DNA from 2 places in the Streptomyces sp. NPDC048278 genome. Region 1 is predicted to be linked to the other one. Evidence: riboswitches for the same ligand, from Rfam matches in the RefSeq annotation. Region 1 holds a riboswitch; the other holds the start of a gene.

Region 1 (4,615 bases):
GATGCCTCTGAGCTCGTGCTGGTAGAGCACCGATCCGAACAGCCAGGTGTTGAGGAACCCCTGGATCGGGATTCCGCCGTGGTACATCCAGTCGCGGTACATGTCCGTCGCGCCGTCGTAGGCCACGATCGTCTTCAGGTGCGGCGGACGGGTGCGCGCCGCGTTCCACTGGCTCCAGCAGTAGTGCGACATACCGATCATGCCGACCGAGCCTGTGCTCCACGGCTGGACGGCAACGTGCTCGATCATGTCGTGGATGGCCTCACCCTCACCGCGTGAGACCGGGTCCCAGGTTCCCTCGGAGCGGCCGGTGCCGGGCAGGTCCATCGCGACATAGGCATAGCCGTTGTCGAGGTACAGCTGGATCGGACCGTATTCAATGAACGGAAAGACGGGGTTGGGCGGGAGGTGGCGCAGCGCCTTCTGGTACGGAGAGGCCCCCAGCACGATCGGGTAGCGGCCGTCGCCGGACGAGGGGAGGTACACATCGGCCCGCAGCAGGTTTCCGGTGCGGCTCCGGACCTCGACTTCGAAGGGCGTCACATTGACGTCGACCATAGGGGCTCCATCCGTTCTTGATGACTGTGGATCAGTACTCGGTGGACCGGTGCACGGAACTGCCGCCATCGGCGTGCCGGACTTGTTCCGGGACCAGGGCCGGGCAGCGGACCTGACGGACCGGCAGGAGGTGGACAGGTGGCCCAGCGGGACCATCGAGGCCTGGCTCGCCTTCTCCCACCTGCGGTCTGCGCAGGAGCAGGGTGTCGAACGCCCCCGAACCGTGGTAGGTGAGCGTTACCGTCGGGCTCGTGTCCACGGTGTGCGCCGCCCATTCCACTCTCGGGTCCCGTTCGGTGAAGTCGGGAAACGCCGACCGCCGCGGCGCGGGCATGGCCTGGGGCGTGTACGGGACGGTTGCCGGGGCAGACACTCGCGTACGGCGGTGCCTGCCGCGCTGTTCCGTGGTCTGCTGTACACCGTTCGTCACCACCACCGTGACGCCGACGATGATCAGCACGAGCCCGGGCAGGGTCGCGGGCTTGATGCCCTGCCCCATGAACCACCACGCCGCGAGCGCGGCCACGGGGGTCTCCAGCAGGAGCAGGACGCTCATGACCGTCGCCGAGGTCCTGCCGAGGGCGAAGTTCAGCGAGCCGAGACCCAGGATCTGTGGAAGGACGAGTAGCCCCAGCAGCGACAGCTGGGTGGATCTGTCGAAGCCCGTCAACGGGATGTGGGCCAGCAGGCAGACGACGAGGAGTTCCATGCCGCACACCAGCGAGGTGAAGGTCGAATAGAGGGGTGTGCTCACATCCGCGCGCGACCGCTCGCTCAGCGCGGTGTACCCGGCCTGGGCAACGGCTCCGACGAGGGCGAGCAGGTCGCCCAGTAGCGCTGTACCACCGGACCTGATGTCGAGGCCGCCGGCCGCAGCCGCTCCCGCCACGGACAGTGCGAGACCCATCCACGCTCGGCGGGGCAGCCAGGCACCCTGCGCCGCGGCGATGAGAGCCTGCCATAGCGGCTGGGTGGCGACGAGCGCTGTGGACATGGCGACGGAAGTCAACCGGGTGCTGGTCATGAAGGCCGCGAAGTGGAGGGCGAGCGTGGTGGCGGCGAGGAAACCGAAGACCAGCGGCCACCACTGCTCCCGGCGCAGGAGGCCGCGCTCGCCCCGCGTGACGCGCACCACTTCCCGGCGGCGCAGTACAAGGAGGAACGGTCCGAGCACGGCGAAGCCGAGGCAGTTGCGCCAGAAGGCCATGGCGAGAGGTGAGGCGGAGGCGGCGGCGGTGAGCGGGGCGGTGGCTGAGACGGCGACCACGGTGACCGCCATGGCGGCCATGGACAGCGGATCGAGCCTGGACTTCACGCGTGCGTCCCGCCGTCCGCGTTGTGCGGGACGAAGGACGGACGGCCCTCGATGTCGTCCCGTGTGAAACACACAGGCGGGACGGGGCCGTTCGCGTGTCGGTCCCGCGTTCCCTTCCTCTCCGTCTGGCCACGTAGGTCAGGTCGTGCCTCGTCACACACATGCGCGCATTGCGTCGCGGTCGTGCGCATCGGCACACCCGCGGAACCCGCCGACCGGCGTCCGGGAGCTGAAGGGCAGCATGCGCAGGTATGGGCCGGGATGGGATCGGTCCTGCTGAACAAGGCCAAGGAACAGCCGGGTGTATGTCCCGTATTGATCACTGGGTACGCGGTTTCTGTGCTGTGGGGAGTGGGGCAGCTCAGAGCCCCGACGGATCGGCAGCGATGCCGGGGCCGGTCGGCGACACAGGGGCGCAGCCACACCATGTTCACGTTCCACGAGGTCGTGCAGCGCAAGCCCAGTGCATCGGCCGGTACCGGAATGGGGCAAGCGTCAGCCGCAGAGGTGGTTCGGCTGGACAACCATCTTTGCCCGTCAAAACCTGAGGTTTCTCGCCAGAAGCGGAGGACATTGACAGGGGGACAGCTGGTTCGCTCGGGAGGAACCGACCGGTTCTGACCCGGGGAAGCAATTGCTGGAGCTGCTTGTGTCGGCGGTACGGCTATTACGCACTGCCGAGCCGGCCTGGCGGAACGGGGAGACAGGCTCCGAGTCCGGCAGGACCGGCGCCCGGGTGAAGGTCTGGTGTTCCGTCCCCAACAGCCCCTAGGATGCGGGCACTTCGTGCATATGCGCACGTCCGGGGGGAAGCCGGTGGGAGTCCGGCGCTGACCTGCAACCGTGTACGGCCCATGAGCGGCCGTGAGTCGGGATGCCCGGCGTGTGCAGCGATCCGCTTCTCGCTGTCATGGTCTACAGGAGGGCTCAGCCTTGCGCCGCACATCCGCACCCCGCACCCGCACCCTGGTCACCGCGACCGTCCTCGGTCTCGCGCTCGCCGCGTCCGCTCCGGCGGTCGCGCAGGCCCAGAGCGCGCTGGACACGAACGCTCCCGTCAGAGTGACGCTCACCGTGCAGGGCCCGGACGGGCTTCTCTTCAAGGGGAAGATCAGAACCCGCGGGCACGACGTCACCACCGCCACCGGCGGCACGCACCACTGCGACGGCACCAACGGCGCCGCCAATCCCTCGGCCGTGCCGACGCCGACGGCCGCCCTCGACGACGCCGCCCACAAACGGCACTTCACCTGGGACGGGACCTGGTACGCGTCGTTCGACGACTACTCCGTCGACACCATCAAGGGCGTCAACGGTGGCGGGACCGCCTACTGGAACATCTCCGTCAACGGCACCTCGACCCCCGTCGGCGGCTGCCAGTTCAAGCTGAACGCCGGTGACAAGGTGGCGTTCACCTGGACCGCGTTCTGAGCGCAGCGACTCACAAGGGGCGGGCCTCGGACGCCGTGACCGGCTCCCCGGCCCGCACCCCGTGCAGGACGTGGGCCAGCACCTCGGCCCCACGCACCACCCGTGGCCCCGGGCGGTTGAAGTAGGACGGCCCGTCCAGCACCCAGACCCGGCCGGACCGTACGGCCGGCAGGTCGTCCCACCCTGGCAGGGCGGTCAGCAACTCGGCTTCCCGCAGAGTCCGTTCGGGCGGGAAGCCGCACGGCAGGATCAGGACGGCATCCGGCCGGGCGGCCCGCACCGCCTCCCAGGTCATGGGTTTCGTGTGCTCGCCGGGGGCGGCGAGGAGCGGGATCCCGCCGGCGGCCGTGAGCTGCTCCGGCACCCAGTGGCCGGCCGGCCACAGCGGGTCGAGCCACTCGATCGCCACCACCCGGGGTCGGTCCCGGTCGGCGACGGACGCGCGGACGCGGTCGAGTCGTGCGCGCAGTTCGGCTCTGCGCCGCTCCGCCCGCTCCCGCACGCCGAGCAGTTCGCCCACCGTGACCAGGCAGTCCAGGACGTCGTCGAGCGTGCGCGGTTCCAGGCTCAGGACGCGGGTGTCCGCGTCGAGCAGGCGGACGGTCCGGCTGACCTTCTCGTACGAGACCGCGCACACGTCGCACAGGTCCTGGGTGAGGATCACATCGGGGCGCAGGGCAGCCAGCGCCTCGGTGTCCAGGGTGTACAGAGACGACCCGGAGTGCGCCGAGCCGCCGACCGCGTCGGAGATCTCCCGGCTGGTGAGCCGGTCCTGATCGAGGTCGGCCCCGGTCACCACCGGTACCGACGCGATCTCGTCCGGCGGCCAGTCGCACTCGTGGGTACGGCCGACCAGCCGCGCGGACAGTCCGAGTTCGGCGACGATGTCGGTCGCGGCGGGCAGCAGGGAGACGATGCGCATCCCGCGAGCCTATGACCGCTTACAACTCCTCACGCTCCCCAGCGCACCGCGATCGTGTCGCCGACGCCCACGGTCGTCTCCCTGGCCGCGGTGGCGAACGCCCCGCCGTCGACGCTGACCTTCCAGGTGTTCGAGCCGCTGTTGGCCGTGCCGTTGAGTGAGGTGATCGTGCCGGTGCCGGAGGACGGGGTCACGGCGGTGACGCAGCCGGACGGGGTGGCCGCGCTCACGGCGGCGTCGAGCACCGCGCCGAGCGTGGTCGTCGAGCCGGTCGGGGTCAGTGCCACCGAGCACACCTTCAGGTTCCCGGCGCCGTCGTCCACGGTCAGCGCCAGCTTCGTGGCCGTACCGGAGGTGAGGGACGTCTGCCCGACCCACTGCGGGGCGCC
Region 2 (4,615 bases), on a different contig from region 1:
GGAGGCCCGGCCCTGGACGAACCGGCACGGCACCGACTCCAGCACCGTGCCCGGCCGGCTGGTCGTGGTCGGCGGCGGCGGGGTCGGCGTGGAGATGGCGACCCTGTGGCAGGGGCTCGGGTCGCAGGTCACGCTGCTCGTCCGGCGCCGGCTGCTGCCCCGCATGGAGGCCTTCGCCGGGGAGCTGGTCACCCAGGGGCTGACCGAGGCCGGCGCGGACGTGCGGACCGGCGTCCAGGTGACCGCGCTGCGCCGCCCGGAACCGGACGGGCCGGTGACGCTCACCCTCGACGACGGGAGCGAACTGGAGGCCGACGAGGTCCTGTTCGCCACCGGACGCACGCCCAACACGGACGACATCGGCCTGGAGACCGTGGGCCTGACCCCCGGCACCTGGCTGGACGTGGACACGACCTGCCTGGTCGACGGGGTCGACGGGGCATGGCTGTACGGCCTCGGCGACGTCAACCACCGCGCGCTCCTCACCCACCAGGGCAAGTACCAGGCCCGCACGGCCGGGGACGCCATCGGGGCGCGGGCCGCCGGGCAGCCGCTGGACGACGGGGAGTGGGGCGACCACGCCACGACCGCCGACCGGCATGCCGTGGCCCAGGTCTTCTTCACCGACCCGGAGGCGGGCGCGGTGGGCCTGACCGCCGAGCAGGCGACCGCCGCCGGGCACCGCGTCGAGACGGTCGACCTCGACCTCGACGCCGCCCAGGGCGCCAACCTGTACGCCGACGGCTACACCGGCCACGCCCGGCTCGTCGTGGACGTCGACCGGGACGTGCTGCTCGGGGTGACCATGGTCGGGTCCGGGGTCAGCGAGCTGCTGCACGCGGCCACGATCGCGGTCGCCGGCGAGGTCCCGCTGAAACGCCTCCGGCACGCCGTCGCGCCGTTCCCCACGGTCAGCGAGATCTGGGTGTTCCTCGTCGCCGCGTACCGGCACCGGCGGGCGCAGCAGCAGGCGGACGCCGGCTGACACCCCGTCGGCCGTGACGGCCGCAGCGCCCGGTTCGTCAGCTGCGGAAGAGCTCGTTCAGGTCCGACTGGGAGATCTGGTCCCGGGCGTAGGTGAAGGTGCCGCGCTCGGCCAGCTCGCGGGCCGCGGCGAGCAGGTGTGCGTACATCGCCCGGGCGATGCTGCCGCCCACCGTGACCCGGCGCACGCCGAGTTCGCGGAGGTCGGCCAGGGACAGGGCGCCTCCGGTCAGGCCCATCACCACGTTCAGCGGGCCGTCGATCTCCCGCACCAGGCTGCCGATCGTCTTGGCGTCGGCCGCGCCCGGCACGAACGCGCAGTCGGCGCCCGCCGCCAGGTACGCGTTGGCCCGCCGGACCGCCTCGTCGAGCGGGCCGCCGGTGAGCAGCACGTCGGTCCGGCCGACCAGGACGAACGGCTCGCCGGCCGCGTCGATCGCCTCGCGCGCGGCGCGGATCCGGTCGGCCGCGAGCTCCGGCTCGTACAGCGGGCGGGAGCGGTCGCCCGTGAAGTCCTCGATGTTGCCGCCGGCGGCCCCGGCCGCGAGGGTCGTCGAGACCGTCTCGGCGACGGTCCCGGGCGCCTCGCCGAACCCGTCCTCCAGGTCCGCGCTCACCGGGATCCGGACCTCGGCGGCGATCTCACGGATCCGGCCCACCATGGTGGCGCGGTCGACCCGGCCGCCGCCGTAGTCGTGGTCCGCACGGCCCAGGGAGAAGGCGATGCCCGCGCTGGTGGTGGCCACGGCCGGGAAACCGGCCGACTCCAGGACGCGGGCGCTGCCCGCGTCCCAGGCGTTGGGGAGCAGGAAGCAGCCCTCCCGGTGCAACTCCACGAAGCGTGCGGCCCGTTCCCTGCGTTCAGTGTCCACGTCCGTCAGTGTGTCAGCCGGCACCGACAATCAGGCGTCAGCGGCTCCCCGAGATGTCCAGGGCGACGTCCGTGACCACGTCCCCCGGCCCGCCGACCAGCTTGCGACGCCCCGCCTCGACCAGGACGGTCGTACGACGACGGCGGCGGCGACCGCCATCGTGCCGAGCGCGCCGGTCGGGACGGTGTCACCGGCCCGCAGCGGGGGGGGTGGCAGCTGCATCGCGACCCCTGGCTTCGCCGGGTCCACGGCGGTCGCGGTGCTCTCGGTGGCGGTACCGTGCGACCGCTTCCGCCCTGCACAGCCGGCCCCGGCGGTGCGGACGGCGGCCCTGGGCCTCCCGGGCGCTGCGGAGCGGTGGCACCCCTGGGACGGGGACACGGCCCGTGCGTACGTCGTAAGGTGGCCCTCGCAGCTGGTTCGCCCTGTCAGCCGGACAGGGTGTCGCAAGAGGGAACCCGGTGGGAATCCGGGACTGCCCCGCAGCGGTGAGCGGGAACGACCGCCGTCATACGCACTGGATCCACCGGATCCGGGAAGCGACGGCCAGTAGGTGTCCTCCGGAGGAGGGCGTGCCCGCGAGTCCGAAGACCTGCCAACTGCCCGTGCGCGAACCACTCGTGCGCGGACATCCCGGTGACCTCGTGGGCGGGTCGGCGTGCATACCGAGCGGACGGCCACGGGCCGTCTCCGTCCGGTCCGTCACCCCTTCGCGCCCCCGTCCCGTCGCCGGGATCTCAGGGAATCGTCTCGCGAAGGAGATCTCCGTGACCACCGAGTCCGCAGCCGCGGCAGCCCGGGCCACCGTGTACGGCTACCCCCGCCAGGGGCCGGCCCGGGAACTGAAGAAGGCGACCGAGAGCTACTGGAAGGGCCGGCTCACCGCCGACGCCCTGCGGGCCTCCGCCGCCGAACTGCGCCGCTCCACCTGGCGGCAGCTGGCCGAGGCCGGCATCCACGAGGTGCCGACCGGCGACTTCTCGTACTACGACCACGTCCTCGACACCACCGTGATGGTCGGCGCCGTCCCCGAGCGGCACCGGGCCGCCGTCGACGCCGACGCGCTCGACGGCTACTTCGCCATGGCCCGCGGCACGCAGGACGTCGCGCCGCTGGAGATGACGAAGTGGTTCGACACCAACTACCACTACCTGGTGCCGGAGTTGGGTCCCGACACCGTCTTCGCCGCGGACTCCGCCAAGCAGGTGGGCGAACTGGCGGAGGCGCTGGCCCTCGGGCTCGCCGCCCGGCCGGTGCTGGTCGGCCCGGTCACCTATCTGCTGCTCGCCAAGCCGGCGCCGGGCGTGCCCACCGGCTTCGACCCGCTGACCCTCCTCGACCGGCTGCTCCCGGTCTACGCCGAGGTGCTCGCCGACCTGCGGGCGGCCGGCGCGGAGTGGGTGCAGCTCGACGAGCCCGCCCTGGTCCAGGACCGCACCCCGGCCGAACTCAACGCCGCCACCCGTGCCTACCGCGATCTCGGCGCCCTCGCCGACCGGCCGAAGCTCCTGGTCGCCTCCTACTTCGACCGGCTCGGCGAGGCCCTGCCGGTGCTGGCCAAGGCCCCGGTCGAGGGGCTCGCCCTCGACTTCACCGGGACCGGCGCCGCCAACCTGGACGACCTCGCGGCCGTCGGCGGGCTGCCCGGCAAGCGCCTGGTCGCCGGTGTGGTCAACGGCCGCAACATCTGGGTGAACGACCTGTCGGCGTCCCTCACCACCCTCGGCACCCTGCTGGGCCTCGCCGACCGGGTCGACGTCGCCGCGTCCTGCTCCCTCCTGCACGTCCCCCTCGACGCCGCCGCCGAGCGGGACATCGAGCCGCAGATCCTGCGCTGGCTGTCCTTCGCGAGGCAGAAGACGGCCGAGGTCGTCACCCTCGCCAAGGGCCTCGCCCAGGGCACCGACACCATCGCCGCCGAACTCGCCGCCAACCGCGCCGACCTGGTCTCCCGGGCGACTTCACCGATCACCCGTGACCCCGCCGTGCGCGCCCGCGCCGCGGCCGTCACCGAGTCCGACGCCCGCCGCTCGCAGCCGTACGCCGAACGCTCCGCCGCCCAACGCGCCCATCTGCGGCTGCCGTTGCTGCCCACGACGACCATCGGGTCGTTCCCGCAGACCGGCGAACTGCGCACCGCACGCGCCGACCTGCGCGCCGGACGCATCGACACGGCCGGGTACGAGGACCGGGTGCGGGCCGAGATCCAGGAGGTGGTCGCCTTCCAGGAGAAGGCGGGCCTGGACGTCCTGGTGCACGGCGAACCCGAACGCAACGACATGGTCCAGTACTTCGCCGAACAGCTCACCGGCTACCTCGCCACCCAGCACGGCTGGGTCCAGTCCTACGGCACCCGGTACGTACGCCCGCCGGTCCTGGCCGGCGACATCTCCCGTCCCGAGCCGATGACGGTGCGCTGGACGTCGTACGCCCAGTCCCTCACGGGCCGCCCGGTCAAGGGCATGCTCACCGGCCCCGTCACCATGCTCGCCTGGTCCTTCGTCCGCGACGACCAGCCCCTCGGCGACACCGCCCGGCAGGTCGCCCTCGCCCTGCGCGACGAGGTGAACGACCTGGAGACGGCCGGCACCTCCGTCATCCAGGTCGACGAACCCGCCCTCCGGGAGACCCTGCCGCTGCGGGCCGCCGACCGCCCCGCCTACCTCGCCTGGGCGACGGAGGCGTTCCGGCTCACCACCGCCTCGGTCCGTCCGGACACGCAGATCCACACCCACATGTGCTACGCCGAGTTCGGCGAC

Evidence for each region. A riboswitch is a leader RNA that binds a small molecule or an ion and turns the genes downstream of it on or off. The one in region 1 is predicted to bind cobalamin.
Region 2: it holds a riboswitch for cobalamin, as region 1 does, so the genes downstream of both, metE (5-methyltetrahydropteroyltriglutamate--homocysteine S-methyltransferase) here and AB0D74_RS41400 (DUF4430 domain-containing protein) in region 1, are expected to answer to the same signal.

The regions. Positions count from the first base shown of each region.
Region 1 is NZ_JBEZLP010000037.1:84,882-89,496, reverse strand. Features, by position in the region: gene AB0D74_RS41410 (CocE/NonD family hydrolase) at 1-558, opposite strand, end outside; gene AB0D74_RS41405 (DMT family transporter) at 590-1,873, opposite strand; cobalamin riboswitch at 2,637-2,774, shown strand; gene AB0D74_RS41400 (DUF4430 domain-containing protein) at 2,807-3,304, shown strand; gene AB0D74_RS41395 (cobalamin-binding protein) at 3,315-4,226, opposite strand; gene AB0D74_RS41390 (hypothetical protein) at 4,256-4,615, opposite strand, start outside.
Region 2 is NZ_JBEZLP010000034.1:61,001-65,615, forward strand. Features, by position in the region: gene AB0D74_RS39695 (NAD(P)/FAD-dependent oxidoreductase) at 1-985, shown strand, start outside; gene AB0D74_RS39700 (isocitrate lyase/phosphoenolpyruvate mutase family protein) at 1,023-1,856, opposite strand; gene AB0D74_RS39705 (hypothetical protein) at 1,894-1,980, opposite strand; partial or broken gene AB0D74_RS39710 (IclR family transcriptional regulator) at 2,065-2,196, shown strand; cobalamin riboswitch at 2,256-2,471, shown strand; gene metE (5-methyltetrahydropteroyltriglutamate--homocysteine S-methyltransferase) at 2,624-4,615, shown strand, end outside.